One region of the Alteromonas sp. 5NS40-0096 genome, then DNA from elsewhere that is predicted to be linked to it. Evidence: predicted binding sites of a transcription regulator. Region 1 holds the regulator's gene; each other region holds the start of a gene.
What was found. The regulator sigma-54, encoded in region 1, starts transcription at its own class of promoters, with help from an activator protein. The targets are predictions, from matches to a motif close to GTTGGCACGNNNNTNGNNT.
Positions count from the first base shown of each region.

Region 1 (7,944 bases):
CCCGATGTATACCGTATACGTGGGTGAAAATGAATCGCCATGGCAGGTGACAGCAAAGGAAGGGACACTTTATGACAACAACTTGATTCAGCTAGAAACAGATGTTGTCATAACCAATATGAGCGACGACGATTTTGTTCAGACAATAAAAACAGAGTTTATCGAAATCGACTTGAACAAAAAAACCATGACGTCGGATCAGCCCGTGGTAATAATCGGCGGGCAATACGTTATAAATAGCAATGGCTTCAATGCCGATTTGCATACCAGACAATACGAGTTAATTGATCATGTACAAACCACTTATAAACCTGGCAGCTAGTTTACTGGCCCTCAGCGCTAGTACTTTTGCACTGGCTGACGAGACCGACTTTACTAAGCCGATAAAAGTCGACTCAGCGTCTCAGTTTGTTGATGGAATTAACAAAATATCACTGTTCAAAACTGATGTTTACATCACCCAAGGCTCGTTAGTTATCGAAGCGGATGAGGTCGAAGTGGTTGCCACTGATGGCGAAGGCAACGAAGTATTCATCGCGCGAGGCAATCCCGCGAGCTATACCCAGCAAGTCACCGACGGTAAATCGGTGAATGCCAAGGCCAATGAAATTCGCTATGAAGTGAGCAAACGCAAAATTTCACTGAAAGGAAATGCAGAGCTACAGCAAGACACCAGTATGGTGCGCGGTGATACCATTACCTATGACATGGAAAAAGAACAGATGTTGGCACAAGGGTCGGAGCAACAAAATGGCAGAGTCACTACTGTGTTTAGGCCTGAAGCCATCAAAGATCTGACCGACCAAGTCGAATCTAAAGACGAAGATAAAAACGACGAGGACCAACCAAAGTAATGGCTACATTAACTGCCTCTCATTTGGCAAAATCCTATCGTTCTAGGCAAGTGGTACGCGATGTGAGCTTGTCGGTATCCAGTGGCGAAATCGTTGGACTACTCGGCCCAAACGGCGCGGGTAAGACGACAACGTTTTACATGATTGTTGGTTTGGTGCCACTGAACAAGGGTAGCATCCACATTGATGACAACGAACTGACACACCAACCTATGCATGAGCGCGCGCGCCAAGGTATCGGTTATTTACCTCAAGAAGCGTCTATTTTCCGCAAAATGACGGTACACGAAAACGTCATGGCGATTTTACAAACCCGAAAAGACTTAAACCGTCAGCAACAAGAAGAGGAAGCTGACGCTTTGCTGGACGAATTTAACATCAACCATATTCGCAACAGCAATGGGATGAGTTTGTCGGGTGGAGAACGGCGTCGAGTGGAAATTGCGAGAGCGTTGGCGGCCAACCCACAGTTCATATTGCTAGATGAACCTTTTGCTGGCGTCGACCCCATTTCGGTAAACGACATAAAAAAAATAATTCAACATCTGCGCGACCGCGGAATTGGCATCCTAATAACCGACCACAATGTGCGTGAAACCCTTGATGTTTGTGAAAAAGCCTACATTGTTAGTCATGGGGAATTGATTGCTCAGGGCTCCGCAGAGCAAGTTTTAAGCAATCAAAAAGTAAGAGATGTATACCTAGGAGAGCAATTCAAGCTATAGTTAGTATAGCGGGTTACAAATGAGCCAACAGGAACCGCAATTCGGACTTGCACTCGGTTCATTGTTTAAGGTAAAAAAGCAGGAAAATGAGAAAGTTAAGACGTAGATGAAACCTTCTTTACAGCTAAAGTTTAGTCAACAACTCACAATGACCCCTCAGTTGCAACAAGCGATCAAGCTTTTGCAGCTCTCTACGCTCGACTTGCAGCAGGAAATCCAAGAAGCACTCGACTCAAATCCACTCTTAGAAGTCGAAGATATTGGCGATGGCGATCAACCGCAAAAAAGTAACTTAGACAGTGAAAACGATGCCACTGCCGAAGCTCCTGCACCTAGTTCAGATAATATTGAAACCTCTGATGCATTAGAAAAAGACGGGTTACCCGACGAACTTCCTATCGACAGTACATGGGATGAGTATTATTCAGCGTCTTCGGCCCCTGCACCTATGGCAGCATCAGATGACGACCAAGTATTTCAAGGCGAGACCACCGACGATATCCAAGCTCACTTGCTTTGGCAGATGGGTCTGACACCATTTAGTGATATCGACCGTGTAATCGCAATGGCGATTATCGACTCAATCGATGAGTCAGGGTATTTAACGGTAACCGTTGAAGATATTCTGCAAAGTGTGAATACCGATGACGAGACAGAGGAACTTATCGAAGAGGATGAAGTCGAATGTGTATTGAAGCGAATTCAACAATTCGACCCCTTAGGTTCAGGATCTCGGACGCCGCAGGAATGTTTATTGGTGCAACTCAATCAGTTTCCCCCTGATACACCTTGGCTAGCAGAAGCAAAAATGCTGCTAACCGATTACGCGGATTTGCTCGGTAGCAAAGATTACCGAACACTGATGCGTAAGACTAAGCTAAAAGAAGACCAGCTCAGAGAAGCAATGGTGCTTTTGCAAGGGCTTAATCCTAGACCGGGCTCAGCGTTAATTACCAAAGAGCCTGAATACGTCATTCCGGATGTATCAGTCGCGAAGAAGAACGGCCGTTGGGTGGTTGAACTCAACCCGGATAGTTTGCCGAAACTCAGCATTAATCAGCAGTACGCTGCGATGAGTAAAAGTGCGCGAAGCAGCAGTGATTCACAATTTATTCGCTCACATATGCAAGAAGCCAAGTGGTTTATCAAAAGCCTAGAATCGAGAAACGATACGCTGATGAAGGTGGCAAATTGTATTGTCCAACAGCAAATGGGTTTCTTCGAACACGGTCCAGAAATGATGAAACCAATGGTGTTAAACGATGTAGCAGAAATGGTCGATATGCATGAATCCACCATCTCTCGCGTTACGACCCAAAAATATATGCATACGCCTCGCGGTATCTACGAGTTGAAGTATTTCTTCTCGAGCCACGTGGCAACGGAGTCTGGTGGAGAATGTTCGTCAACCGCGATTCGAGCGTTGATCAAGAAACTGGTTGCCGCTGAGACCCCGAGTAAACCATTAAGTGATAGTAAGATTGCTCAATTGTTGGCCGACCAAGGAATTAAAGTTGCCCGGCGGACAATAGCAAAATACCGGGAGTCTCTCTCGATTCCCCCGTCTAACCAACGAAAAAGCCTGATTTAGGCTCCACCTATAAGGAAGACGAAATATGCAAATAAACCTTACTGGTCATCATGTTGAAATAACTGATTCTTTGCGTAACTATGTCGACACCAAGTTCAGCAAGCTAGAACGTCACTTCGACCACATATCTAACGTGCATGTTATCCTCAATGTCGAAAAACTTAATCAAAAAGCAGAAGCTACGATGCACCTTAGCGGAGCGGAAGTGTTTGCCTCATCGGAAAATGAAGACATGTACGCCGCCATCGATAGTATGGTAGACAAGCTTGATCGCCAAGTGATCAAGCATAAGGAAAAACTGAAAAGGCACTAACCCTATCTGATGGATATCACAGCCATAGTCAGCCTGGATCGCACGCAATGTGCGGTCCAGTGCAATAGTAAAAAACGAATTCTAGAGATTATTAGCGAAATTGCCGCTAACAATCACCCGTCTGTTGAACAATCTACCGTATTGAGTGCACTGTTAAATCGCGAACGTATGGGAAGCACGGGAATCGGTAATGGTATTGCTCTTCCCCATGGCAGACTAGCAGGCCTGGAGCGGGTAACCGCAATTATTGTCACCAGCACGCCCGCGATAAATTTTGATGCCATCGATGATCAACCTGTCGATATCTTTTTTGCTCTGCTTGTGCCAGAAGAGCAAACCGAGGGGCATTTGCAGACATTAGCAACCGTAGCGGGTAAACTAAGCGACAAATCGACCGTTAAAGCGATTCGAAACGCCAAAACGAGTGACGACATTCTTCAAGCATTAGCCTAACGCACCATACAGGGAGACGGGGCCGTGAAACTAATTATCATAAGTGGACGTTCAGGCTCTGGGAAATCTGTAGCCTTACGCGCATTAGAAGACTTAGGCTATTATTGCGTAGATAACATTCCTGTTAACCTTTTGCCGACACTCACGCACACTGTGGTGGATGAATACGACCAAGTCGCCGTTAGTATTGATGTTCGAAACTTACCAAAAGATCCCGCAGACCTTGTAGAAATACTGGACTACATGCCTGACACTTGGGATATGACCATCGTCTACATTGATGCCAGTGACGACATTCTAGTTAAACGCTTCAGCGAAACACGCAGATTACACCCCTTAACCAAACTCAATAAGTCCTTGTCTCAGGCCATTAAAGCCGAATCCGGGTTACTCGCCCCTATCGCTGAACGCGCCGATTTGTATATCGACACTGATGGCTTTTCCATCCATCAACTGGCTGAGCTCATCAGAGAGAGAATTTTAGGCAAAAAAAGTTCTCGTTTAGTACTCGTATTTGAATCATTCGGTTTTAAACACGGTATCCCCAAAGATGCGGATTACGTGTTTGACGCCCGCTTTTTACCCAACCCTCACTGGGAACCCGATCTTAAGCACCTCACTGGCCTTGATGTGCCTGTTGAAAATTTTCTCGGGTCTCAACCCATCGTTCCTAAATTCATATTGCAAATACAAAACCTCATTGCCACCTGGTTACCTCACCTCGAGCGAAACAATCGCAGTTACGTGACGGTGGCAATCGGTTGTACAGGTGGTCAACACAGGTCAGTATTCGTCGCGCAAAGTCTCGCGAAAATTTTTGAAGAGATACACCCGGACGTACAAATTCGACATAGGGAACTGGACCAATGAATCGAGTCGAAAAACAACTGACTATCGTTAATAAACTCGGACTTCACGCCAGAGCAGCGACTCAACTCGTTCAGCTAGCTAATCAGTTTGATGCAAATGTGACGCTGCACAAGGGCGATAAAGAAGCGAACGCCAATAGTGTATTAGGCTTAATGATGCTTGAAAGTCATCAAGGCGAGCAAGTCAATGTGGTAAGTGAAGGCAACGACGCGCAAGCGGCAATGACGGCCATTGAGACGCTGATTGCTGGTCGTTTCAATGAAGACGAATAACATTTTCCAAAGTATCACGAAATTATCACGGGTGTAGTCGGGTCTTGTTAGCCAGCAGCAGTTAACAGGACCTACAATGAAGCCATCTTATTCCCCGACTCCAATACTTTTCGCCATGGGCGTATCGCTTTTACTTATCGGTATCACCATGTTCTCAGGAAACCTTGGTGGCTTGAGCAAAGTTGCCTCCTTCTTCTTGGATTTCAACGAGCAATCTTCTGGGCTTATTACCACTGGTGTTGCCAGCGTATTTACCATTTTGGGAGCATTGTCATTTGTCGCTATTCGTATCAACGCACTGCGCAAATGGCTCGGATTGGCGCTTGTCTCTTTCAGTATACTGCCTTTACTGACACTGTTTTCAGACATTCACTGGATCGATAGCTTAGGCGGTTTCCCCGCTATCGGTTCGGGTCAGGGAATAATTAAATACGTAGCCCTACTGGCTCTGGGGCTAACGTTAATTCCTAATTTTCTTTGCGCCCACCAGCTGCGTTGGATCAATTACTTTCCTGTCGCATTGGTACTGCTATGGATAGGCGGAATGAAATTTACTTTGCTAGAAGCCCAAGGTATCGAAGATTTAGTGGCCACATCTCCATTCATGTCTTGGATGTACAGCTTTATGGATGTGCAACAGACATCTAACGTCATTGGCGTTTACGATATCATCGCATTAGTGCTACTCGGTTTTGGCCTGGTGTATCGCAAATTCCTGTTGTTCGGCGTGCTCATGAGCGGTGCGGTTTTTGTTATGACTCAGACCTTTTTAGTTAGCTTTTCAGCGTCAGTAGACCAAGGGGTTTTAACCGGTACAGGTATCTTCATCATCAAAGACTTATGGTTCATTGCTAATTTATGGGTGCTGTTTACATTGGAAGATGACGATATCGACTGTGACCCTTTCTTTGCGAGAAAAGAAAATTAAAGATTGTGTAAAGGTAACGAATTCTAGATGACCAAGTGGCTGTGATTTGGGTATGCTAGCTCTGAGTGAAATAAAGGGGCGAACCAACCATGATCAGTCACCTGCGTCTTTTGCATTACTGTCATCGCGTTATCACTATCGTCATTGCAGCCGCACTTTGCATCAGCTGCGGTGGAGGCTCAGGCAGTGACAGCCAAAATGTCACGACTTCCCCTGTCTCCACTCCGCCAGTTTCTTCCCCATCTTCCAGCCCAGTGTCAGAGACGCTGTACTTTCCACCTAACGATTCGTTAACGTGGTCGACAACATCGCCAGAGTCGCTAAATTGGAATCAGAGTGCGATTAATGAATTGATGTCACACCTAGCCAATGACGGCACCCGAGCCTTTATTGTGCTCAAAGACGGAAGAATAATCATTGAGGAATACTTTGGCTCCACACTGAATGGCGGCAATGACTTTGATGCCACCAGAAATTGGTATTGGGCATCGGCGGGAAAAGTTCTCACCGGCTTCACTGTTGGCTTGGCCCAACAGGCAGCGTTTTTAACCATCGATGAGTCTTCCGCAGAGTACCTCGGCAGTGGTTGGGCACAACTGACTAGCGAACAAGAACAAGCCATCACGATAAAGCATCACCTAAGTATGACAACAGGTTTAGATGAGTCTGTAACTGATAGTGACTGCACACTAACTTCCTGTCTCTTATTCCGCAATGCACCGGGTGAACGCTGGGCCTATCACAATGCCCCTTACACCTTGCTCACACAGATTATAGAAAGTGCAGTAACCAGTGATTTCGAAACGTTCTTCAATAATACCCTTAAACAGCAAATAGGTATGGATGGCTTTTGGTATTCACCAGACGATAGCGACAACCTGACCTTCTACAGTACCGCACGTTCTATGGCGAGATTTGGCTTGCTAATGCTCAACAGAGGAGATTGGAATGGGCAGCCCATTCTCGAAGACAAAGCGTATTTCGACCAAATGATAACAAGCTCTCAAACTCACAACCCTGCCTACGGCTACTTGTGGTGGTTAAACGGTAAAGCAGCCTTTATGGTACCCGCCACAGGACAGGAATTGTATGACGGCAGTATGACAAAGAGTGCACCCAATGATATGTATGCCGCATTGGGAAAATCGGGGCAGTTTATTAATGTAGTCCCCAGTCAAAACTTAGTCATCGTGAGGATGGGAGAAAGTACAGATGACGCTCGAGTTGCGGTTTCGGTGCAGAACCGGATATGGGCGATATTCAGCCAAGTACTGACTTCTGACTAGGGTGTATCAACTGCGTTTAAGCTAACCCAAAAAGCCAGCCGCACATCACGGCGGCCAACTGTTTTCACGATTTAAATAATGGGAGTGACTTTCTCAGTCTCAACTGTAGGGCTGGGTATTGTCTCAGGAGGCAATACAGTAGGCTTAGCGTTGTTGACTGCAGCCTTATCTCGCACGTTCTTTTGAACTGTAATAGCGGCAAACATACTCAGTGTAAAAGCCATGCCGAAAAAGCCTTTTTCACTCAACAGTAAGTCGGCGTTGACCAATCCAATTACGAGTAATGCAATCGCACTGGCCGTAGAGACACAGGCTGCAATAAAGTATGCTTTGGTCGTGGGAACCGCTTCCATCTTATCGCGAACCGTTTTTTGTAGTGAAACCACAGAAAACAAACCCAATAACATAATGGTGAGGTAATACCCTTTTTCGTTTAATGCCATCGCGGCATTGAGTAGCCCAATGAAGTAGGCGCCGACGCCAGTAATAAGTGCGACAATAGACGCGATGACAAAAGCTTTAGTTGGTTTTTGAATATGAGTCATTTCGCTCTCCTAAATCGTTTTGATGTCATCGACACCGCGAAAAACTACCGTTGTGGTCGATAAGTCATAGGTATCCATGAAATCACTGATGCTACCAAATGTTGCAG
Region 1 is NZ_BAAJLQ010000002.1:272,004-279,947, reverse strand. Features, by position in the region: gene lptC (LPS export ABC transporter periplasmic protein LptC) at 1-322, shown strand, start outside; gene lptA (lipopolysaccharide transport periplasmic protein LptA) at 291-854, shown strand; gene lptB (LPS export ABC transporter ATP-binding protein) at 854-1,579, shown strand; gene AC27G9_RS07160 (RNA polymerase factor sigma-54) at 1,686-3,170, shown strand; gene hpf (ribosome hibernation promoting factor) at 3,196-3,483, shown strand; gene ptsN (PTS IIA-like nitrogen regulatory protein PtsN) at 3,493-3,936, shown strand; gene rapZ (RNase adapter RapZ) at 3,961-4,806, shown strand; gene AC27G9_RS07140 (HPr family phosphocarrier protein) at 4,803-5,078, shown strand; gene AC27G9_RS07135 (DUF417 family protein) at 5,155-6,006, shown strand; gene AC27G9_RS07130 (serine hydrolase domain-containing protein) at 6,096-7,292, shown strand; gene yiaA (inner membrane protein YiaA) at 7,364-7,837, opposite strand; gene AC27G9_RS07120 (DUF2145 domain-containing protein) at 7,847-7,944, opposite strand, start outside.

Region 2 (7,944 bases), 130 kb from region 1:
ACTGACGTGGCGTCAGGATACCATTAAAATGTTCGGCAAACTGGTAAAAATTCCCAGATTGCAGTCTTGGCATGGTGAACCTCATTGCGTTTACCAGTACTCAGATTTGACCCTCAAACCACAACCTTGGACACCCTTGCTGAAACAAATCAAGCGAGATTGTGAATTGTGTACTGGGGCCAAATTTAACAGCGTATTGGCCAACTGGTATCGAGATGGACAAGACAGTATGGGAATGCACGCCGATGATGAGCCTGAATTGGGTCCCGAACCGGTTATTGCTTCGGTTACATTTGGGCAAACTCGACCTTTTGTGTTGAAACATATTCACACCAACGAAAAACACGTAATTTCACTGGAGCACGGCAGTTTGCTCATTATGGCGGGCAAAACCCAGCAATATTATCACCACGGTATCAACAAGACGAAAAAAGCCTTGAGTGATAGAATCAACCTTACTTTTAGACAAATTAAACACGAGCGATAGCGATGCAAGTAAAAGCGTTTATTACCGAAACATTAACCGAGGCATTAACGCCGGTATGGTTGGATGTGTTGGACGAGAGTCACATGCACAATGTGCCTGACGGTGCACAAAGTCATTTTAAAGTGACGGTTGTCAGTGAGGCGTTTGAAGGGAAGCGTTTAATTGGTCGCCATCGAGAAATCAATGGGTTGCTTGCTGATGCGCTTTCTGGCCCGGTCCACGCGCTAGCGTTGCATACTTATACGCCAAGTGAATGGGAAGCGAGGGGAGGTAGCGTGTTGTCGTCACCCGCTTGCCTCGGTGGTGATAAATCCGCAACCTAATACTCTGTATTTTCAATTTTAGCTGGTCATTGATGCGGTTGTTAAAGTAGTCTGAAACTATCTTTAGGCCCATTTTCATCGCTTTTATGACCACGATTCGATACACACTGCTAGGCCTCTTTGTTTTTATTTTTTCCAGTCAGTTGAGTGCTGAGCCAAAGGACGCTTGGTTTGAGCTGTTTAAACAAACCCATTCAGATGAGCAGCTGTATGCGCTGCTGCATCAAATGCCCAAGGGCGGTGATATCCATCACCACATTACCGGAAGCAATTTTTCTGAATGGTGGTGGGCCTTAGCAACAGACGAAAAGCGCAATGGCGGTTACCGCTATTACACGAAAACATCATTGTTGTTGTGCGATGGTTTGGCTTCCAATGAATTCGGGCGAAACAAATCGCTAGTGTTGTTTAAAACGATACAACACAGTACTTACCAAAGCTTAAGCGAATGTAAAAAAAACGAATATCAGCCTCTCACCTCGCTAAATGAGCAACTCAAAATGGCGTGGATGGATAGCATAAGGTTGCACCTACCACACGAAGGTCGTGACGAATTCTTCGAGCGGCACTGGGCAAGATTAAATGAGCTCATTCGCAACCCCATCATCATAGGTGAAATGCTGGTTCACAACATGCAGTCTTATCAAGAAGAAGGCGTGCGCTACCTAGAGACCCAAGTCAACATCGAGTACATGGTTAAGCCCGATGGAACGTCTTACAAACCACAACAAGTACTTGCCATACTTAACGAGCGCCTCGAGCAACCCGATGCTAAAGCCACGAATGTCGTAGTGCGCTTTCAATACATGTTATTGAGGTTTAGGCCAGATGCAGAGGCACAATTGGAGTGGATTTATCAGTTTGTTGGCCAACATCGAGACCGTTATGTTGGCATCAATATGGCGGGAAGAGAGGATAATGATAAGGGTTATCCAAGCCGCTTTCTTCCGGTTCTGAGAAAGCTGAGGAATCGCGCTACCAAGATCCCAATGTCGATTCATGCCGGTGAAGTGGATGAGCCTAATTTTCATGTTCGCGATACGTTAATGTTAGGGGCTGACCGCATCGGTCATGGTGTCAATCTGATCTCCGACCCGCAAACGATGCTGTTGATGCGCAACAATCGCTACCTTATTGAAATCAATTTAATTAGTAATCTTTTACTGGGTTATGTTGACGATTTTAGTCAGCACCCGTTTCCCGAGTATTTGCGAACTGGCATTCCGGTTGCTTTATCTACCGACGACAGAGGAATGTGGGATTCTACCTTGACCGACGAGTTTTTCGTTGCCGTGAAAGCGTTCAACTTAACGTGGTCGGAAATCAAGCAGTTGTCGCGCAATTCGCTTACTTATAGTTTTGTGCAACAAGAGACAAAGGAAAAGTTACTCGATGATTACGAAAGCGCTATCGACCTGTTTGAGGAACGTGCTGCGCAAGGAAACATCCCGCTTTCCAGGCCCAATGGCTTAACTACCAGAGGCTTTATCTGTCGTCAGTATGACCTTTGTTGGTAGAGGTTGAATCATCATTTTAGAAAATGGGGAACACAGGTGCGTTATCTCGTTGTCATTTTTTCATTTTTCGTGAGTCATTGGGCATTGGCCCAAAGTAGCCAGTTTAAATCCGTTTCGATTGGTGCTGCCGATGCACCAAAATCGCCCATAATGATCCAAGGGCCCATGCCTATTGAGGCAGAATATTTCGCCAGCCTGTTACAGGATGTGAAAGTTGAGCATTCGGGGAACGCGACATTTTACCTTGGTTCGTTAAATGGCTACCCAGTTGTTGTGGCGCAAACTGGCAAGGGCTTGGAAAACACGGCGGCGGCCACCGCGATAGGCATTGAACGTTACCGGCCGATTGCGATCATTAATCAAGGCACATCAGGTGGTCACGACCCGACGTTAAATGTTGGCGACATCGTATTGGGAAAACGTTCAGTCAATGCCAATAACTTTAAAACTGCTCGGTTGTTAAAGGGCGAAGGTTCAGACCCCATGCAATGGCTGCCTATGGATATCATGGCGTCTGAAGGCAGTGCCGGTGAAGGAGACAGTGCTGCAGACGCCGAAAAGATTCGATACTACTTAGGTAACAGTCAATTGATTCGCATAGCGAGGTCAGTCTCATCCAAGTACAAACGCGGTGTTGTAGTGGAGGGGACCATTGGTAGTGGCAACTTTTGGAACAATGAATTAGACCGTATTGCTTGGCTACATCAACATTTTGGTACTAGCGTTGAGGAAATGGAAACCGCCGCGGCTGCTCAGATTGCTCACGCTTATGATGTACCGTTTTTAGGTATTCGAGTGCTGTCAAACAACATCACCAATGGCGGCCATTATGACCCTTCAACAGCCGTTGATTGCCAAGTGTATGTCAAGAATGTGGTAGTGGCCTATATCGGGACGTTTGGCGAGTAATGCTCATAATCAGTGAATTCTTACCTCGATGGTTCACATGAATTGTGTTTAACAAACTGTTAAAAGCTTTTCCCTACTTTTAGTGGTAGAATCGCCGACCAATTTTTAGACACGCTTCGCGAGACACCTATGTTTGACATTTTTACTCGCCAGGACAGCAACGTTAAGAACGACGTGTTGTCAGGGATTACAGTTGCATTAGCACTCGTTCCCGAGGCTGTAGCATTCGCCTTTGTTGCGGGTGTGGAGCCAATGATCGGGTTATATGCTGCCTTCATGATGGGCTTGATTACTTCCGCAATTGGTGGCCGTCCGGGCATGATCAGTGGTGCAACCGGCGCCATGGCTGTAGTGATGGTTGCTCTAGTTGCGACTCATGGCGTGCAGTATTTGTTCGCCGCCGTGATACTCGCTGGTATTTTACAAATACTGGCCGGGATATTCCGCCTTGGTAAATTTATAAGGCTCGTGCCATACCCGGTTATGCTTGGATTCGTCAATGGTTTGGCTATAGTGATATTCCTTGCACAGCTTGGTCAGTTTAAAATGGTCAATGAGCTTGGCGTCCACACTTGGATGGAAGGTTCGATGCTCTACATCATGTTGGGTCTAGTTGCGTTGACCATGGCAATCATTTATTTACTGCCTAAATTGACGACAGCGGTGCCAGCATCGCTGGTGGCAATCGTTACCGTTACCGCTATCGTTCACGGCATCGATTTAGAAGCGCGTACCGTCATCGATTTCGTACGCGATATGTTACCTGCTGATCAACGAGAAAGCGCCACACTAGCGGGTGAATTACCTACGTTTGCTATTCCTACAGTGCCATTTAACTGGGACACCTTGATGATAATTTTGCCGACCTCGGTCATCTTGTGTTTGGTCGGCTTAATTGAGTCCTTATTGACGTTAACACTAATTGATGAAATGACTGATACTCGTGGTCGCGGTAACAAAGAGTGTGTTGGCCAAGGTGTTGCGAATACGGTGAATGGCTTCTTTGGCGGCATGGGTGGTTGTGCCATGATTGGTCAAAGCATGATTAACATTAATTCAGGCGGTCGAGGTCGATTGTCAGGTATTACTGCTGCACTGGTATTACTCGGTTTTATTCTTTTTGCTGCACCACTTATCGAGATGATTCCTTTGGCGGCTCTCGTTGGCGTTATGTTTGTTGTGGTAATTGGCACCTTTGAATGGGCATCATTTAGAATTATTCGTGGTGTGAACAAAGAGGATGCGTTTGTCCTGTTTCTAGTGACTGCGGTGACCGTGATTGCCGATCTAGCAATTGCAGTTGTTGTTGGTGTGATAGTGTCAGCGCTTGTTTTCGCTTGGAAGCACGCTCGTCATATTGCCGCGTCGACTCACATCGATGATGACGGTTGGAAAGTGTATAAGCTCGAAGGACCATTGTTCTTTGGTTCTGTATCTCACTTCCGCGATTTGTTTGACGTGAACAATGACCCAGAAGATGTGGTAATCGATTTTGATGAGTCTCGTATCTGGGATTCGTCTGGTATAGATGCACTTGACGGTCTTGCTGCGAAATACGAGCAACAAGGCAAGAAACTCCATATTCGCCATATCAGTGCGGAGTGTCGAGGGTTGCTAAACAAAGCGGGCAAGTTTGTTGAAATCAATGTCAACGAAGACCCTCGCTACCGAGTAGCTACGGATAAACTGGCGTAAAAACAGTCACCAATAGGAAGCAATTGCTCCCTATTGGTGCATTAGTTGGTTGTTATATACATAAGGTTTTACATTAGAGTGCTGAAATTATTAGGGTTTTTAATATAATTCAGACTGGCACTTAACTTGAAAGAGTAGAATACACGTGTCTGGCTCGGCGATGCCGTCCTCCGTGGTGATACTGCGTCGGACACAATTAATTATCGGTTTATGCATGTAGCGTAAATCACAACATTTATCGCTGCCACTTGGCAGCAAAGGCAACGAAGCCCACGACTAACATCAGTTAGTCGTGGGTTTTTTTTTGCATCGGTAAAGGGTTTTTACATGAATCAATCTATCAGTTCAAAGCGGGTTCTCGTGATTGGTAACGGCATGGTGGGACACCATTTTGTGGAGCAACTTGTGCAGCAAAATGTCCATGCCGATATCACGGTACTGTCTGGAGAGCCAAGGCTGGCTTACGACAGAGTACACCTTTCGGAGTTTTTCACTGGTAAAACCGCCGATGACTTGGCTCTCACCGATGAGAAAACCTATCAAGACTGGGGCATTAACTATGTGCTCAATGCGATGGTGACGGAAATTGACCGCGAGCAGCAGTCTGTCACCACCGAAGCAGGTGAAACCTACCAATACGATACCCTTGTCATGGCGACAGGATCTTACCCCTTTGTGCCACCTATTCCGGGTAACAGCCAAGAGCACTGCTTGGTATATCGGACGATTGAAGACTTGGAAGCGATTTCGGCGTCTGCCCAGCAAAGTAAGGTAGGTGTTGTGGTTGGTGGCGGATTACTTGGTTTAGAAGCCGCCAATGCACTTAAACAAGCGGGCCTACAAACTCATGTTGTCGAGTTCGCGCCGCAACTAATGGGCGTGCAACTCGATGTAGAAGGCGGGGAAGTACTCAAAACGAAAATCACCGATTTAGGTGTGACGGTTCACACCCAAAAAGCGACGCAAGAGATAGTGGCAGGAGACGTTTGTCGCTACAAGATGTGTTTTGCCGATGGCACTGAGTTGGAAACCGATATGATTCTGTTTTCAGCTGGTATTCGACCCAATGATCACCTCGCTAAACAGACGGGGCTAACCCTTGGCGAAAGAGGCGGCATCGTTGTCGATAATCAATGCCAAACCTCTGACCCGAATATCTTTGCAATCGGTGAGTGTGCACTGTGGGATAACCGAATTTTTGGTTTGGTCGCACCGGGTTACACGATGGCAAGAACCGTCGCTTCCGCGCTGACTGGCGGTAGTGAAACCTTCAACGGTGCAGATATGAGCACTAAACTCAAGCTAATGGGAGTTGAAGTCGGTTCTATTGGCGATGCGCACGGTAAGACGCCGGGCGCTTTGACCTATGTTTACCACAACCAACCGGATGGTGTTTACAAAAAGTTAGTGGTTGATGCTAGCAAAACCAATGTAATTGGTGCCGTTCTGGTTGGGGATACCTCAGACTATGACACCTTACTGCAATACGCGTTGAATTCAATAGCCCTGCCAGACACTCCGGAATCGTTAATATTGCCGTCCAGCGGTGAGGCGATATCCCTAGGTGCAGATTCGCTGCCAGATTCAGCCAGCATTTGTTCGTGCCACAATGTCACCAAAGGCGATATTGTGACGGCTATTGATAGCGGTTGCTGCAGTTTGGGTGATGTGAAATCCGAAACGAAAGCCAGCACAGGTTGTGGCGGATGTGCGGCGCTATTGAAGAACGTCGTCGATGGCGAATTAGAAAAACGTGGTGTGGAAGTGTCCACGGATATTTGTTCTCACTTCCCTCATTCACGAGAAGCGTTATTCCATATTATCAAAGTTGAAGGTATCAAAGACTTTGAAACGTTACTGACCAAACACGGTAAAGGATTGGGTTGTGACATTTGTAAGCCCGCCGTGGGGTCTATTTTAGCCTCGGTGTGGAACGATTACATTCTCGAACCGTCACACTTGCCGTTACAAGACACCAATGATACCTACTTAGGCAACATGCAAAAGGACGGTACCTACAGCATAGTCCCCCGTGTGCCAGGCGGCGAAATCACGCCCGAAAAGCTCATATTGCTTGGAGAAATTGCCAAGGAATACAAGCTCTACACAAAAATTACGGGTGGTCAGCGCATCGATTTGTTTGGTGCTCGAGTCGAACAATTACCGGACATCTGGGGCAAGTTAGTTGCAGGTGGTTTTGAAACAGGTCACGCCTATGCCAAAGCATTGCGTACTGTTAAATCCTGTGTAGGCAGTACGTGGTGTCGCTATGGCGTTCAAGATTCGGTCGGTCAAGCGATAGACCTAGAGAACCGCTACAAAGGACTTCGTGCACCACACAAAATTAAGTTTGCGGTTTCAGGCTGTACTCGAGAATGTGCCGAGGCCCAAAGCAAAGACATTGGTGTGATCGCGACTGAAAATGGTTGGAACCTCTATGTGTGCGGTAATGGAGGAATGAAGCCTCGTCACGCCGATTTGTTTGCAACTGACTTAGATGACGAAACTCTCGTTAAGTATATCGACCGAGTGTTGATGTTCTACACCAAAACGGCAGACCGATTGCAACGCACATCCGTATGGATGGAAAACATGGAAGGTGGTTTAGATTACCTCAAATCTGTAGTGATCGATGACGCCTTAGGCATTTGCGATTCACTTGAAGCACAAATGCAACACGTGGTTGATACCTATCAGTGCGAATGGAAAACGACCATCGAAAACCCCGAATCCCTCAAACGTTTCCGCCGCTTCGTCAATAGCGATGGCAAAGACGTCAATATTCAATTTGTTGAAGAGCGTGGTCAGCTGAGACCAGCCACAAAAGTGGAAAAGCACAGTAAAGAAGCCCTCATTCCAGTAGAAGTTTTGTAAGGAGAACTGTGATGACGAATGTGTCGGTAGCAGCAAGTGAAAATTGGGTAGACGTGTGTTCTACAGCAGATTTAATCGATAACAGTGGTATTTGTGCGCTGATTAATGGCCAGGAAGTTGCCATTTTCAGTGTGGCCAT
Region 2 is NZ_BAAJLQ010000002.1:146,873-154,816, forward strand. Features, by position in the region: gene AC27G9_RS06605 (alpha-ketoglutarate-dependent dioxygenase AlkB family protein) at 1-487, shown strand, start outside; gene AC27G9_RS06610 (BolA family protein) at 490-810, shown strand; gene AC27G9_RS06615 (adenosine deaminase family protein) at 897-2,327, shown strand; gene AC27G9_RS06620 (5'-methylthioadenosine/S-adenosylhomocysteine nucleosidase) at 2,364-3,236, shown strand; gene AC27G9_RS06625 (SulP family inorganic anion transporter) at 3,366-4,931, shown strand; gene nirB (nitrite reductase large subunit NirB) at 5,259-7,805, shown strand; gene nirD (nitrite reductase small subunit NirD) at 7,817-7,944, shown strand, end outside.
Region 2: nirB (nitrite reductase large subunit NirB) is a predicted target of sigma-54. The motif match lies at 5,045-5,063, and genes of this name have one in related genera.

Region 3 (7,944 bases), on a different contig from region 1:
ATGTGAACGTATTCGGCCTCACAAAATGAGAACAACCATGGCCTCGAAGAAATCTGGATACTTAATCGCCGCCGCCTTTATTGGACCGGGTACTATCACCACGGCCAGCGTCGCCGGTGCAACGTACGGTGCATCACTGATTTGGGCACTCGTTTTTTCCGTTATAGCGACAATAGTTTTACAAGACATGGCGGTTAGGTTGGGGGCCGCGACAGGCAACGGGCTCGCGACAAACTTACAGTCTCTAGCAAAAAACCGAACATTTCGTTGGGTAATCTCACTGTTAATCATCAGCGCCATTGGCATAGGTAATGCCGCCTATGAAGCAGGTAATTTAACCGGTGCGGCAGTCGGGCTCAATACGCTTTTTGATTTAGGAGTGACCCAATGGGCAGGTCTCATGGGGCTTGTGGCTGGTGCCTTGTTATGGAGTGGAAAGTACAAGTTAATCGAAGGGGTATTAGTGAGTTTGGTCGGGCTAATGACCCTGGTATTTGCCGTCACCCTCGCTTTCGCTGGTCCCGATTGGACTGAAGTCTTAAGTGGTGCATTCTCGCCCAAACTCGACGGTGAAGCTATGGTCATTATCTTAGCACTGATCGGCACTACCATAGTCCCATACAACTTGTTTCTCCACGCTAGTCTCGTTGCCGACGAAGCCAAAAACCAATATATCGATGATGTGATGGCTCAAGCTCGCAAGCAGTCATTCACCGCGATAGTCATAGGCGGATTGATCACTTGTATCATTATGCTAACCGCGATGGGGGCTTTTTATGGCAGAGATATCGCGTTGACGACATCAACGATGAGTCAGCAACTCACACCCATTTTAGGTGAGCATGCCGCGTGGTTTTTCGCTATTGGATTGTTTTGTGCTGGCATCACAAGTGCAATTACTGCTCCTCTTGCTGGTGCCTATGCCGTATGTGGCGCGTTGGGATTATCGAGTGATATCACCAGTAAAGCGTTTAGATCAGTGTGGATGACCATTTTACTGTGTGGTGTACTCACTACTGTGATTGGTATCAAACCCATCCTTGCCATCGTTTTCGCTCAAGCGACTAATGGCATGCTGTTGCCGATAGTCGCGGTGAGTTTACTGTTGGTAATGAATCGTAATGAGCAACTTGGCCCGTTTAAAAATCGCTTGCTGTCAAATAGTGTTGGCGCTTTTGTCGTTACGATCGTAAGCGCCATCACCCTTTACAAACTTTGGGGGCTATTTACTGGCTAACCTCGAGACAATAGCCTCAAGCATATTGCGACTACAACCGTAATTAATACGAAAACATTGAGGGGCACCGAAGTCCTTGCCAGGTGAGGGCCCTACTCCTTTGGATTCACACCACGCTTGCACGTTATCAACGCCCAACCCACTGGCGTCCACCCACAGCAAGAAAGTGGCGTCGGGTGACAAAGCTTTTAAACCAGGAATACGGTTAATTGCATCCACCAAATAATCACGATTGCCACGTAAGTAATCCAATTCCTGTGCATGCCATTGTTTAGCCTCAGTAAAAGCCGCTTCTGTCGCTACTAACCCTAGTACGTTTACCCAAGGTACCAGACCAGCCATTGCTTGAGAGAAAGCCTGGCGTACTTTACGGTCAGGGATGATAGCGAACGCCGCGCCAAGCCCTGCTACATTGAATGTTTTACTCGCGGCCATTAGCGTAATACTGTTGTCGGCTAGCTGCTTATCTCGCCCCGCTGGCAAATGCTTTGCGTCCGGCTCTAGCACAAGGTCGCAATGAATTTCGTCAGAGCACAACAACACATCGTGAGTATTACAGATATCAGCGATACGCGTTAATTCCTGCTGGCTTAGCACCGTACCCACGGGATTCATCGGGTTACAGACGATAAACAACTTACAGTCTGGATCAGCGGCCGCTTGTTCTAATGCTTCGAAATCAATAGTTAGTCTGCCCTCAATTTCCACTGTACCGACTTCCACCTTGGTTAGTCCATTTAGCTGAGGTGCTGCTAAAAGAGGCGGATAATTTGGAGTCTGGACAATTACCTTTTGACCGGGCTGACAAAAACCTTTGCATACCGCGTTGAAACCCGGAACCACTCCCGGTACCCAAACGATCCAATCTGATTGAATTTGCCAATCATGCTGCGTGTCAAGCCATTCCACAATTGCCGTATTCGCAGGTTCATACTGAGCGGGTAGGTAATAACCTAAAATACCGTGGTCTACGCGGGTCTTGATTGCGTCTAAAATCTCCGGCGCACAAGCAAATTCCGTATCGGCCACCCACGTTGGAATGATGTCTTTACCTTTGTATTTTTCGTACTTAAATGCATAGGTATTGGCGCGATCAGGTGTGCTGTCGAATTGGCTTGTCACTACTAAGATTCCTTATTACTGGGCTGATGTTAAACTCACAACTTTACGAACGAGGTTATCGATAGCAACGGGTTTCGCTAAAAATGCGGTAACGTCAAGTTGACGCGCTTTAACCACTGTATCTTTAGTTGCATTGGCCGTCAGAAGTATAAAGGGCACATCATTTTGCAATTCTCGACACGTCGCCAACAGTTCTAGTCCAGAGTATTCCGGCATTACCAGATCACTGATCACTAGGTGAATACTATCGTGCGATTGTTGCTTGAGAAATTCTAACGCTACCTTGCTTCGCGAAAACGCAAACACGGTCGCTCCTAATTTGTCTTCCAAGCCTGCGACAATGATATCTAAGGAAATTGTATCATCATCGATTACTGCAATAGTTAAATCAGTCATATTGATCTCTTTGTATGTCCGAATAGTAGACCGTGAGATCACCCAATTGATTGCTCGAATTGACGTGAGAAAAATAAAATCGTTCGATGCCTAAAGCATAACTATGATTGGTGAAGTTGCAAAGTAGGAAAACAAAAACAGGTGCCGAAGCACCTGTTTTTAATCAGAATAAATGACTATAACTTAGTCTTTTTTCTTGTCTCTTGACGCGCGTTTACGTTCGTTTTCAGTCAGTAATTTCTTACGAATACGAATGCTCTCAGGTGTCACCTCGACAAGTTCATCATCATCGATAAACTCAAGCGCTTGTTCAAGTGACATTACAATTGGCGGTACCAAACTTTGTGCTTCATCAGTTCCTGAAGCACGAACGTTGGTTAACTGCTTACCTTTTAGTGCGTTAACTGTCAGGTCATTGTCACGGCTGTGAATACCAATCACCATTCCTTCGTATACTTCAACACCGTGTCCGATGAATAAACGTCCGCGATCTTGAAGGTTAAACAAGGCGTTAGTCAGTGCTTTACCCGCGGCATTAGCGATAAGTACACCGTTCTTACGTTGGCCGATAATGCCGCCTTTGTGGGCACCATAATGGTCAAACGTGTGATATAGCAAGCCAGAACCAGACGTTAAGGTCATGAATTCTGTTTGGAATCCAATTAAGCCACGACTTGGAATGATGAAGTCCATACGAATACGGCCTTTACCATCAGGAGACATGTCAGTTAACTCACCTTTACGCAAGCCGATTTGCTCCATGATTGAGCCTTGATGCTCTTCTTCACAGTCAATTGTTAGCGTTTCGTAAGGCTCTTGCAATTCGCCGTCTACTTCGCGAATGATAACTTCTGGGCGCGATACGGCCAGCTCGTAACCTTCACGACGCATGTTTTCGATAAGAATGCCTAGGTGCAATTCACCACGACCAGAAACACGGAATTTATCTGGATCATCGGTCTCTTCAACACGAAGGGCCACGTTGTGAACCAACTCAGCATGCAAACGGTCAAGGATATTACGCGATGTTACGTACTTACCTTCTTTACCAGAAAACGGAGACGTGTTGACCTGGAACGTCATTGTTACTGTTGGCTCATCCACCGATAACGGAGGCAAAGCTTCAACCGTATTAATGTCACAGATCGTATCTGAAATCTTTAGTTCACCTAGGCCAGTAATCGCGATGATATCACCAGCATGAGCGGCTTCCACTTCGTGACGCTCTAAGCCCAAATACCCCAGTACTTGGCCAACTTTACCATTGCGAGTGGTACCATCAGCCATGACTATTGTCACTTGTTGATTAGGTTTAACACTGCCTCGAGTCACACGACCAACACCAATAACACCAACATAAGAGTTGTAGTCCAGCTGCGAGATTTGCATTTGGAATGGACCTTCGACATCAGTATCTGGTGCTTCTACTTGCTCAACAATAGTTTCGAACAAAGCGGTCATGTCTTCTGCTTGTTCGCCATCATGTGACGCCCAGCCATTCAATGCTGACGCGTAAACAACTTGGAAGTCCAACTGTTCGTCAGTGGCACCCAAGTTATCGAACAAATCAAAGACCTGATCCATTACCCAATCAGGGCGAGCGCCAGGCTTGTCGATTTTATTAATAACAACGATTGGCTTAAGGCCTTGGGCAAATGCTTTTTGCGTCACAAAACGCGTTTGTGGCATAGGACCTTCTTGTGCATCAACCAACAGTAATACTGAATCAGCCATCGACATAACACGCTCTACTTCACCACCGAAATCGGCGTGTCCTGGAGTATCAACGATATTGATGCGGTAATCGTTCCATTTGATCGCCGTATTCTTAGCTAGGATGGTAATACCGCGTTCTTTCTCAATGTCGTTTGAGTCCATTACGCGTTCTTCAGCTTCGCCACGACTCTCTAGTGTTCCCGACTGCTGTAACAATTTATCAACCAAGGTTGTCTTACCGTGGTCAACGTGCGCAATAATTGCGATGTTCCGTAATTTACTGATATCAGTAGTATTCATGAAGTTTTATGCCTGTAAACATGCGGCTCACTTAGGGGTAAAACCCCAGAGCCTTTATATCGAAAGCGATTTAGAGCTATAAATGTGCGCGGATTGTACAGAAAAATCCTCACTAATGCGCCACTTTTTTTCACTATAGCCGGATAATAAATAGCTGGAGTTGCATTGCACCAAATAAGCCAAACTTCATCATTTTGTAACACAGCTGTCTTGAGAGTGGGTCAAGCTGACTCAAATCAAGGAAAAGCGTGTTATGTCTTTGTAGGTTGAGGCTTCATAAGCTAGTCTTTGAGTACGAAAACTCAGTCAACGCACCAAATAGGTGCACAATTGCACCATGCAGGTGCATAAAAACAGATTTTTGATAATCTTTGTTCGTTTAAAGCCACTGAACTCGGGTGTTGACTAAATGGCATGATTATCGCTTCAAAAAGTACCAATTGTTGGGTTCACCATTTTTGACCCACGTAATGACAACAACCTGGAGGACACGATGTCAGTAGAAAAGGCATTAGAACTAATCAAAGAGAGTGAAGCCAAATTTGTTGATTTGCGTTTTACGGATACTAAGGGTAAAGAGCAGCACGTTTCTATCCCTGTTCACCAAATCGACGAAGACTTCTTTGAAGAAGGTAAAATGTTCGATGGCTCTTCAATCGCTGGTTGGAAAGGCATCAATGAATCTGACATGATCCTAATGCCAGACCCCGCTACCGTCGTTCTAGACCCGTTTGCAGAAGAAACTCAGGTCAACATTCGTTGTGATATCCTTGAACCTTCAACGATGGAAGGTTACGAGCGCGACCCTCGCTCTGTCGCTCGCCGCGCAGAAGAGTACCTTAAGTCTACTGGTATCGGTGACACTTGTTTCTTCGGTCCAGAGCCAGAATTCTTCATGTTTGACGACGTGAAATTCCACACTGACATGGCCGGTTCTTTCTATGCTATTGATTCAGAAGAAGCAAAATGGAACTCAGGTGCAGACTTTGAAGACGGCAACCTTGGCCACCGTCCAGGCGTTAAAGGCGGTTACTTCCCAGTACCTCCGGTAGATTCAGGCCATGATATCCGTACAGCAATGTGTATGGTTATGGAAGAAATGGGCCTAGTTGTTGAAGCGCATCACCACGAAGTGGCGACAGCAGGTCAGAACGAAATCGCTTGCCAATTCAACACTTTGGTTAACAAAGCAGACGAAATTCAAATCTACAAGTATGTTGTACATAACGTTGCACACGCTTATGGCAAGAGTGCGACTTTCATGCCTAAGCCACTTGTAGGCGATAACGGTTCTGGTATGCACTGTCACCAATCTATCTCTAAAGATGGTGTTAACGTGTTCGCAGGCGACAAGTACGCTGGTCTTTCAGAAGAAGCACTTTACTACATCGGTGGTATCATTAAGCACGCTCGCGCAATCAATGCGTTCGCGAACGCTTCAACTAACTCGTACAAGCGTTTGGTTCCTGGTTTTGAAGCACCTGTTATGTTGGCATACTCTGCCCGTAACCGTTCTGCATCTATCCGTATTCCATTCGTTACTAGCGACAAAGCACGTCGTATCGAAGTACGTTTCCCAGACCCAACTGCAAACCCATACCTTGCTTTCACAGCAATGTTGATGGCTGGCCTAGACGGAATCAAGAACAAGATTCACCCTGGCGATGCAATGGATAAAGACTTGTACGACTTACCAGCTGAAGAAGCATTGGAAATCCCTACAGTTGCAAGTTCTTTCGAACAAGCTCTTGAAGCATTAGACAATGACCGTGATTTCCTTACCGCTGGTGGTGTAATGACTGATGACATGATCGATGCTTACATCGACCTTAAGTCTGAAGAAGTCACGACACTTAACATGACAACTCACCCAGTAGAGTTCGACATGTACTACAGCGTGTAATCGCGTTTTAGTTATTACATTCAATACGAAGCCCGCATTTGCGGGCTTTTTTTTCGCTGGGTTTCCCCTACAATGGAAGTATGAAAAAAAGTTTATCGCTTATTGTACTCGCCACCCTAACAACATCGGCAGTCAGCGGGACAATCTACAAGGTTGTACTCGAGGACGGTACTGTTCTGTTTACCGATAAACCAGTGAAAAATAGCCAGCCATTGGCAATCCAATCGACCACGGCAAACTCTATGCCTGCGCTAGCGTCACCTACCAACAACGCAGCCGCCAATACGCCTTCCCAACAATCCTATTCTGTATCCATTAGACAGCCGGCGAATGAAGCTACTATTCGCAATAACAGCGGTGATATCACTATTGCCAGTGCGACAGAAAGCAAAGGCAGTTTTACCTATCAACTCTGGTTCAACGGTGAACCAATTCAAAGCAATAACAGCGGTCTATTTAGCCTCACGGGTATTAACCGTGGTGCCCATCAATATTTTGTTCAACTTAAGGATAATACGGGCAAGACTCTTGCATCATCAGAACAAAGAACGCTTTATTTACATAAAGCATCGGTGCTGATTAACCGTAACTAGCTGCCCAAGCCCGCGTCATACACGCACCATAAGCAAGCAGAGTGAAAAACTAAATAGCACCAAAATGATACTGATTTTTGATTCTCGACTATAATGCACCAAAATAGTGCACAGGAGATTTGCTCGGTATGAGTATTCCCGAGTTAGACAAAGACAATTTATTAGATAACGTCAATACCGCATTGGTTGTCGTAGATGAAAATCTCGATATCGTTTACGCCAATCATGCTGGTCAGGCGCTGTTTGAAACCGGCACTAAGCATTTGTATGGCCACCCGCTTAGCGACTTTTTCACGGCGGGTACAATCAATGAATCCCGTTTAAAAGCGACGCTTCGCCGTGGCGACGACTTTACCGAAAACGAAATAAAACTTTGCTTTAAAGACAATCGTTATGTGCTTGCCGATTTAACCGTAACTAACTATCGGTTACATGACGCTCCCGCCCTGATCTTTGAAGTCAAGAAAATCGACAAACAACGTCGAATATCGAGAGAGAATCAGCAACATGCACAACACTACGCTGCTCGGGAATTAATTCGTGGCCTCGCTCACGAAATCAAGAACCCACTTGGTGGTATTCGCGGCGCGGCGCAGTTACTAGAGAAAGAGCTACCCGGCGCGGACCAACGAGAATTCACCCAGATGATCATCGAGCAATCTGATCGACTGCGCAAT
Region 3 is NZ_BAAJLQ010000003.1:230,258-238,201, reverse strand. Features, by position in the region: gene AC27G9_RS10970 (Nramp family divalent metal transporter) at 38-1,237, shown strand; gene AC27G9_RS10965 (MalY/PatB family protein) at 1,223-2,359, opposite strand; gene AC27G9_RS10960 (response regulator) at 2,375-2,755, opposite strand; gene typA (translational GTPase TypA) at 2,939-4,771, opposite strand; gene glnA (glutamate--ammonia ligase) at 5,265-6,674, shown strand; gene AC27G9_RS10945 (DUF4124 domain-containing protein) at 6,755-7,267, shown strand; gene glnL (nitrogen regulation protein NR(II)) at 7,396-7,944, shown strand, end outside.
Region 3: glnA (glutamate--ammonia ligase) is a predicted target of sigma-54. The motif match lies at 5,180-5,198, and genes of this name have one in related genera.

Region 4 (7,944 bases), on a different contig from region 1:
CGATGACATCGCTTGTATTATCGTTGAGCCAGTAGCCGGTAACATGAACTGTATCCCTCCGGTTCCTGGCTTTTTGGAAGGCTTGCGCAAAATTTGTGACGACTTCGGCAGCGTTTTGATTTTTGATGAAGTCATGACTGGGTTCCGCGTTTCCCGCGGTGGCGCACAAGAGCGTTTTAATGTGAAACCCGACCTAACTTGCCTAGGCAAAGTTATCGGTGGTGGCATGCCTGTTGGTGCGTTTGGTGGCAGACGCGATATCCTGACTCACATTGCGCCTACGGGCCCAATCTATCAAGCTGGTACGCTATCAGGTAACCCTGTCGCGATGGCAGCTGGATTGGCTGCACTTGAGCAAATCTCTCAGCCCGGATTGTACGACAGCATTTTCGCGAATACACAAGCGCTAGCCGATGGTTTCCAAGACCTTGCCAATCGGTATGGCATTCCGTTAACGACAAACGTGGCAGGCTCTATGTTTGGTATCTTTTTTACCGATATTGAGCACGTAACCAACTATCAACAAGCAATCAATTGCAATACAAAACAGTTTAACTCGTTCTATCATGGTATGTTGGAACAAGGGGTGTATATGGCGCCTGCGTCTTATGAAGCGGGATTTGTCTCTAAACAGCACGATGAAACTATCATCGCTCAGACGTTAGAAGCGGCAGAGACGGTATTCAAAACCCTATAAATTGTTGAGGAAATAAGCGCGCGTGAGTGAGTTCATGGCCATCATAGTGTTGTCAGTCATTCTGTCTGTGTACAGTTTGGTTGTTACACTGCTGTACGTTCGAGAAAGGCGATCTTCTCGCTTGTCTCGACGGTTGCAACGGGTCGACAAGACAGCTTCGCTCGCGCTGCTTGACACGGACGAGCGCTTCAAAGAGAAAGCCGACGAAGCAATGCGGCTAACACAAACATTTCAAAAGTTTGTCCCTCGCCAATTTGTTGAGCACTTTGCCAAACACGGTACAGTGAACCTCGAGCTCGGTCATGCCGATGAAGACGAAGTGGCCATTTTGTTTTGTGATATTCGCGGCTTTACTGGGTTGTCTGAACAAATGCGGCCTCAGGAATTGATGAACTTTCTCAATTCTTACTTCTTGAGAATGAACGACCCGATTCATCAAAATGGTGGCTTCATTGATAAGTTTATCGGCGATGCCATTATGGCGCTGTTTGATCATCCAGGAGGCTCTCAAGTCCACAAGACTCGCGATGCCCTATCAGCCGCATTGGATTTGAGAAAAGCCATCACCATTTACAATATGCACCGCAGCAACAGCGGTTATGAACCGATTAATATTGGCATCGGCATTCACTACGGCCCAGTTATCATTGGTACTGTGGGCTCAGATGACAGAATGGATACCACGGTTATTGGCGATAGCGTCAACATTGCCTCCCGTTTAGAGGGTTTATCTCCGGTGTATCACGCCGATATTATTATCAGTGCCCAGGTGTTAGAGGCATTGGGCCCAGATTACCCAATACGCACTAAACTTCTCGACTGGGTCAGAGTAAAAGGCCGCAAAGCACCGTTACAAATCTATGAGGTGTTAAGCCACTTACCCGATGCTGAAATTGAACGCAAGCTGGCTACAGAAGTGTACATAAAAGCGGGCATAGAATACCGAATCTCCCGGAATTGGGAGCAAGCAAAAGCGCAGTTCTATCAAGCGTTAACCATCCAACCAGATGATCCTCTTATCGCTCACCACATTAGCGTTTGTGAAAAGTACGAGCACATGAAACTATCCAGCGATTGGGATGGCGCTTTGGCCTTATAAGCCACTACCCTTCGAAGTTTTGATGTTGTTTAATGAAGTTAACGGAGGGCGCAAAGAAGGCGGCCCCGGTTTGTGCACTGGTGAAGTCCAGCCAACGGTCGTAATCGTTGTTACCTGAACCAAATATCTGACTGTGAAGCATGGCCTTGAATGGCTGAGAACTGGAAGCGCAAGAGACAAAGAGCAAACCTTGAGAAGTCATATCCCCATAGGGCATACCTTGTTTCAGTAATTGCGGGTTATCCCCTCCAGGAAATTTCGCCGATGCTCTTACACTGTGAGACCATTCAGATTGTTCGGCACTGGGTAAATTATGTTCACGCGTCATGCCCATCGTTTGCTCTTGCTGCCTTTCAGAAAGGCTAAGCCAGCGTCTTAAATCATGTTGGTATCGCTGGACATGTACATAACTTCCACCTGCGAAATCCGTATCCTGATCACCCACTATTGCGACTTCTCGGCGGTACATCCCCCTTGGGTTGTCAGCCCCATAGACGAAACCATTGAGATCCCGCCCATCGAGATAACGGAAGCCTTTGATCTGTTCCACAAGTTCCACGTGCAAACGCATTAAATCAATCACTTCAAGGCCAATTGCATGGCAAATATCCATGCGGTCAGCGCGAATTTGAATAAAGAGATCTACCGGTGTAACAGGAGCACAGCGGTCTTCACATTGCATATCGGGGAAGGGCTTGAGTTCTAAAGGAATCAAACCGGGATACAATTCGTGCCAATACGAGGTACCAATCGCAATCATGCCGGTTACCATAGCCTCGTAATGCTCATTGTCGTAGTGCTCAAAGATATCTAGGATTCGCGCGAGTTTTGCGCGCACCGCCTCGCAGTCGTCATCGACAACATTTAGCATTAAGTATTGCGCATGTAGATTAGGTTCTGCACACACACCTTTTTGAGGCTGAGACATCGTTTATTATTGTCCTTTTACTCGGCCGATGTAATCTCGTCAGTATCCTGCTGCCTGGCCGTCTTTGCGACTTTCAGATGCACCAAAATACACATTCCGTTTACTATCATAACTGATTGCTTGATACCCACCAAATGAACCAACGTTATCTTGGAGTTTATGACCTCTTTCAATTAGTTCGCGCTTCGTCGACTGAGCGACTCCCGACTCTAGACTAACAAAGCCGCCATCCAACATCATTGCGCCCGTTGGGCTGCTCGAGCCCGAGTGCAAAATACGCGGAGCATCGCCGGCCTCTTGCAAGTTCATACCGAAATCAATCATATTCACAATAATTTGTGCATGCATTTGTGGTTGGGTTCCCCCCCCCATTACGCCAAAGCTTAACCATGGCTTACCATTGCGCGTCACAAATGCTGGAATGATGGTATGAAATGGCCGCTTACCCGGCTTATATTCGTTGGCGTGGCCTTCTTCTAACGTAAAAAGTTCACCCCGATTCTGTAATATAAAGCCGAGTCCCGGCGGTGTCATTCCCGATCCCATCCCACGGAAGTTACTTTGAATCAGTGACACCATGTTGCCATCACTGTCTGCAACCGTCATATAGATGGTATCACCGTGATTAATGCCAGCATCAACGCGTTTTGCGGCTTTTTTAGGGTCAATGAGTTTTTGTCTTTCTCTTGCGTATTCCTTGGAAATCAACCAATCCACTGGCACGTCACTAAACGCCATATCCGCATAAAATTTAGCGCGGTCGGCAAACGCCAGTTTTTTCGCTTCAACGAAGGTATGAATGTAATCAGCGGAGCCAAAGCCCATGCCTTCGATATCATATCCCTCTAATATATTGAGAATTTGCAATGCGGCAATGCCTTGACCATTGGGTGGTAATTCCCATACATCGTAACCGCGATAATTGGCTGATACTGGCACCACCCACTCAGATGTGTGCGAGGCCAAATCTTCGTATGACAAAAAACCGCCTTGCTCTTTGATATAAGCATCTATGGTTCGCGCAATATCACCTTTGTAGAATGCATCTCTTCCACCCGTTGCGATTTTCTCGTATGTCGCCGCCAATGCAGGATTGGTAAAGATGTCACCTTTTCTTGGTACTTTACCATCGGGCAGGTAAATATCGGCAAAGCCGTCGTAGTGCCCAATTCGGTCTGTATTCATCTGCCAGTAATAGGCAATCAACTCACTGACGGGGAAGCCTCGCTTTGCATACTCAATTGCTGGTGTCAGCACGGTTGTCATTGGCAATTTGCCAAAACGTTCATGCAGCATAAACCAGCCATCGACGGCACCGGGAACTGAAACAGGCAATGGCCCAAACGAAGGAATTTTTGTCATCCCCTGGGCGGCGAATTCTGATTTTTCGAGGGATTTGGGTGAGCGGCCCGATGCGTTTAAGCCAACCAAGCTTTGATTTTCTGCATCCCAGACAATGGCATACAAATCACCTCCAATACCGCATCCAGTTGGCTCTACTAACCCCAGCATCGCATTTGCAGCAATCGCGGCATCAACGGCACTGCCGCCGCGTTTTAAGATATCAAGCGCCACTTGTGTCGCCAATGGCTGGCTCGTTGCTGCCATCCCCTGTTGGGCAATAACTTCCGAACGGGTCGCAAATGTATGGCCGGTTATCCTATCGGCGGCAAAAACCGAGATACAAGTGGATAAACCCAAAAACAAACTGGCTAGCTTTTTCATGATGGCTCTCTTCGTTTTTCTTGTTGTGGCCACTTTCCCGCGCAAACGGGGCAAAAGATTTACGCACAAAAACCTAAGGATATTGAAAAAGTATAGATGACAACGCGTTGATACAAAAGCGATTTAAGATGGCCACCAGGGCTTTTGTTTCAGGCAGAAAAAAGCCCCGCAAAAGCGAGGCTAATCGTGGTGAGTCAGGCTTATTATTATTATTTTGTTTGCCTAATCATGAATCCGATTATTTACGGCCGCTTGTAAAGTCAGGGTAAGCTTCTAAGCCACACTCACTCAAGTCAACGCCGTCAAACTCTTCTTCTTCGCTTACACGAACACCCATGATAGCTTTCAGTGCGAACCACACAGCCAAACTAACAACAAATGTCCAACCGAAGATAGTCAATGCACCAATCAACTGACCAGAGATTGAAGAACCATCATTTGTAGCTGGTACAAGTAATAGACCAAGAAGACCTACAGTACCGTGAACAGAGATAGCACCTACTGGATCATCGATTTTTAGCTTGTCTAGAGTAATGATGCTGAATACTACCAAGGCACCGCCAAGCGCACCGAAGAGTGTTGCTTGTAGTGGTGTAGGTGTAGACGGCTCAGCTGTGATTGCTACTAGGCCAGCCAATGCGCCATTTAATGCCATAGTCAGGTCAGCTTTGCCGAACAATACGCGAGCCAATAGCAACGCGGCGATAGTACCACCCGCAGCTGCAGCGTTTGTGTTCATGAATACAACAGCAACGCTGTTTGCACTTTCTACTGTGGCTGTAGCCAATACAGAACCACCGTTGAAACCAAACCAACCCATCCAAAGAATGAATGTACCTAGAGTTGCTAGTGGTAAGTTTGCACCTGGGATGGCGTTAACTTTGCCATCAGCCGTGTACTTGCCTTTACGAGCACCTAGAACTAGTACACCCGCCAATGCTGCTGCAGCACCAGCCATGTGAACGATACCAGAACCAGCAAAATCAGAGAAACCAAGGTCACCTAGCGTATACATACCGAATACCGCTTCGCCGCCCCAAGTCCAACGACCTTCCATTGGGTAGATGAAACCTGTCATGACAACAGCAAAAGCAAGGAATGCCCAAAGCTTCATACGCTCAGCAACTGCACCCGATACGATAGACATTGCTGTTGCAACGAATACCACTTGGAAGAAGAAGTCAGCTGAAGGTGCATACGTTGCAGGCTCTTCTGCACCTGTTGCGCCGTCGCCAGTAATATCTTTTAAGAACCAAGAGAAGTCATCGCCACCGTACATGATGCTATAACCGCAAACCATGTACATGGTACAAGCGATACCAAAAAGCGCGATGTTCTTAGTCAAAATTTCAGTTGTGTTTTTCGCTCGAACTAGACCAGCCTCAAGCATTGCAAAGCCTGCAGCCATCCACATGACAAGCGCACCACAGACTAGGAAATAGAAGGTATCTAATGCATACCCAAGTTCAAATGTGATTTCCATTATTATTTTCTCCGCAAAATTATCAGTCGCGCTTACAACGCGTCGCTGTCAGACTCGCCGGTTCTAATTCGAACGGCATGCTCAAGGTCATAAACAAAAACCTTTCCGTCGCCAATTTTGCCGGTTTTCGCTGCGCCAACGATGGCTTCTACTAAACGCTCTACCTGATCATCCTGAACGGCGATTTCCAATTTCACCTTAGGTAGAAAATCCACTTGATACTCTGCACCACGGTAGAGTTCAGTGTGGCCTTTCTGACGTCCGAAACCTTTCACTTCGGTAACGGTTAGACCGTCGATACCGATTTCTGAAATGGCTTCACGGACATCATCTAGCTTGAAAGGCTTGATGATAGCTGTGACTAGTTTCATGAGTTGCTCCCAGATTTGAATGGATTTATTGCAATTTTGTTTTTATGTATTGTCCTTAACACAAGACCTATGCCACAAATTCAATCTCATAAAAAACAACAACTTACACTCAAAACAAATTATCACGCACTGATTTAGTGCACCACAATTGTGCAAGGGCTAAGCAACGCACCCTATTGGATCGCATCCACTGGCAATATCAAATTTGTCTAATAAATGGGAACTTTTTAAACACAGTCGCGTCTATTTTGCTGCGCAAATTGGTTTGTGAATTTAGGCGTACTTATACTTCAAGTTGAGACAACTAGGGACAGTAAGGGCAATGCAACATATTGAATTATCTGGTGAATATAGATGACAACACAGATAATTGGCGGTTTTTCCGAGCTAATAGAGCTGCCTGCTAGACCCACTCCTTTAGTCAAAAAACGTCAAACATCGCTGATTTTATTGAGCTTGTCGCTATTGGTGCACCTGGCGATTTTTTTCGCGCTGTCACTGGGCAACGACGTCTCTGTATCGAGTGACAAGGTGAACGAACCGATTTCAGCGATCTTAGTATTTCCTACTGTCGTCCCTCAATCCGAGCCAGAGCCCATTGTTGAACAACTCGTCCCTCCAACGGAAGACAGCGACGTGCAAACCCAAGCGATAGATAAAGCCCCTTCGGAACCCGAGGTATTAAACTCACCAGAAAGCCCGCCGGCTCAGCCTGCAGAGGCCATAGCGTCGCCGCCAAGCCCAGAGATACTCACTACGGACTCAGAAAACGCAACGACACAGCTGTCTCAAAAGCAATTGAACTTGTCGACAAAACAAGCCTTACAGCAGTTCATGCAGTCCCATCAAGACCGAGCAATTAACGAAGACGGTGCCCGAGCGGCGCAAGAGCATAGACGTTTAAAAACGTCACCTGATCTACCTGAGCGAGACTTGGTGCAAGAAGAGAGAAAACGCGCGACGCTGCAGCCGACCAAAGTTAATTGTGATTCTGGCGCAGCAAAAACCTTGGCCGTTATCAGTTCATTTACCGGTGGCCGAGTGCAATGCAACAAACGCAATGATGGGTTAGATAAATTTATCAAAAAACATGTCAACAAAGAGAGTGACGTGGACAACTAAGTCTGGGTAGAGCGAGTATTAGCAGCGATAGCCGTGTCCTCGCCCCGTTTACAACAAAGTGAGTGGTCTTTTTGTCACCGCATAAGTGCACCAACGATTTTTATTTGGTCACACCACGTGGTTAGTACTATCAACTCTGCTTGGTCTAAGACATTCTCTCGGTTTGGCACCCAGAAACAGAGTTATCGTATGAATTGCTTTCATTGCTATTGAAAAGTTACGCTACCACGCCCTCCTCGGACACATGCTAACAACGTTAAGGTTATTCTCCCTTTTAGTGTAGCTACTCGTTAGAATACAAACGCCGAGCGACCATTTATCTACACGCACTGGCATGAGCGCAAAAGCCTTGTTTGGCCAACTCGTTCAACCAGTCCATTTACGCATTTTCAAACGATACGCAATACTTGCTTTTTTAACTGTATGCCCGAAGATAGAGAAAAAAAGCTAACAAGGAAATTGCATGGCTTCTGCCAATTTACTCGCTCTTATTGACGATATTGCGACACTGATGGATGA
Region 4 is NZ_BAAJLQ010000005.1:179,532-187,475, reverse strand. Features, by position in the region: gene hemL (glutamate-1-semialdehyde 2,1-aminomutase) at 1-697, shown strand, start outside; gene AC27G9_RS15825 (adenylate/guanylate cyclase domain-containing protein) at 732-1,796, shown strand; gene AC27G9_RS15820 (Dyp-type peroxidase) at 1,801-2,724, opposite strand; gene ggt (gamma-glutamyltransferase) at 2,764-4,449, opposite strand; gene AC27G9_RS15810 (ammonium transporter) at 4,688-5,932, opposite strand; gene glnK (P-II family nitrogen regulator) at 5,965-6,303, opposite strand; gene AC27G9_RS15800 (hypothetical protein) at 6,658-7,425, shown strand; gene AC27G9_RS15795 (DUF808 domain-containing protein) at 7,889-7,944, shown strand, end outside.
Region 4: glnK (P-II family nitrogen regulator) is a predicted target of sigma-54. The motif match lies at 6,362-6,380, and genes of this name have one in related genera.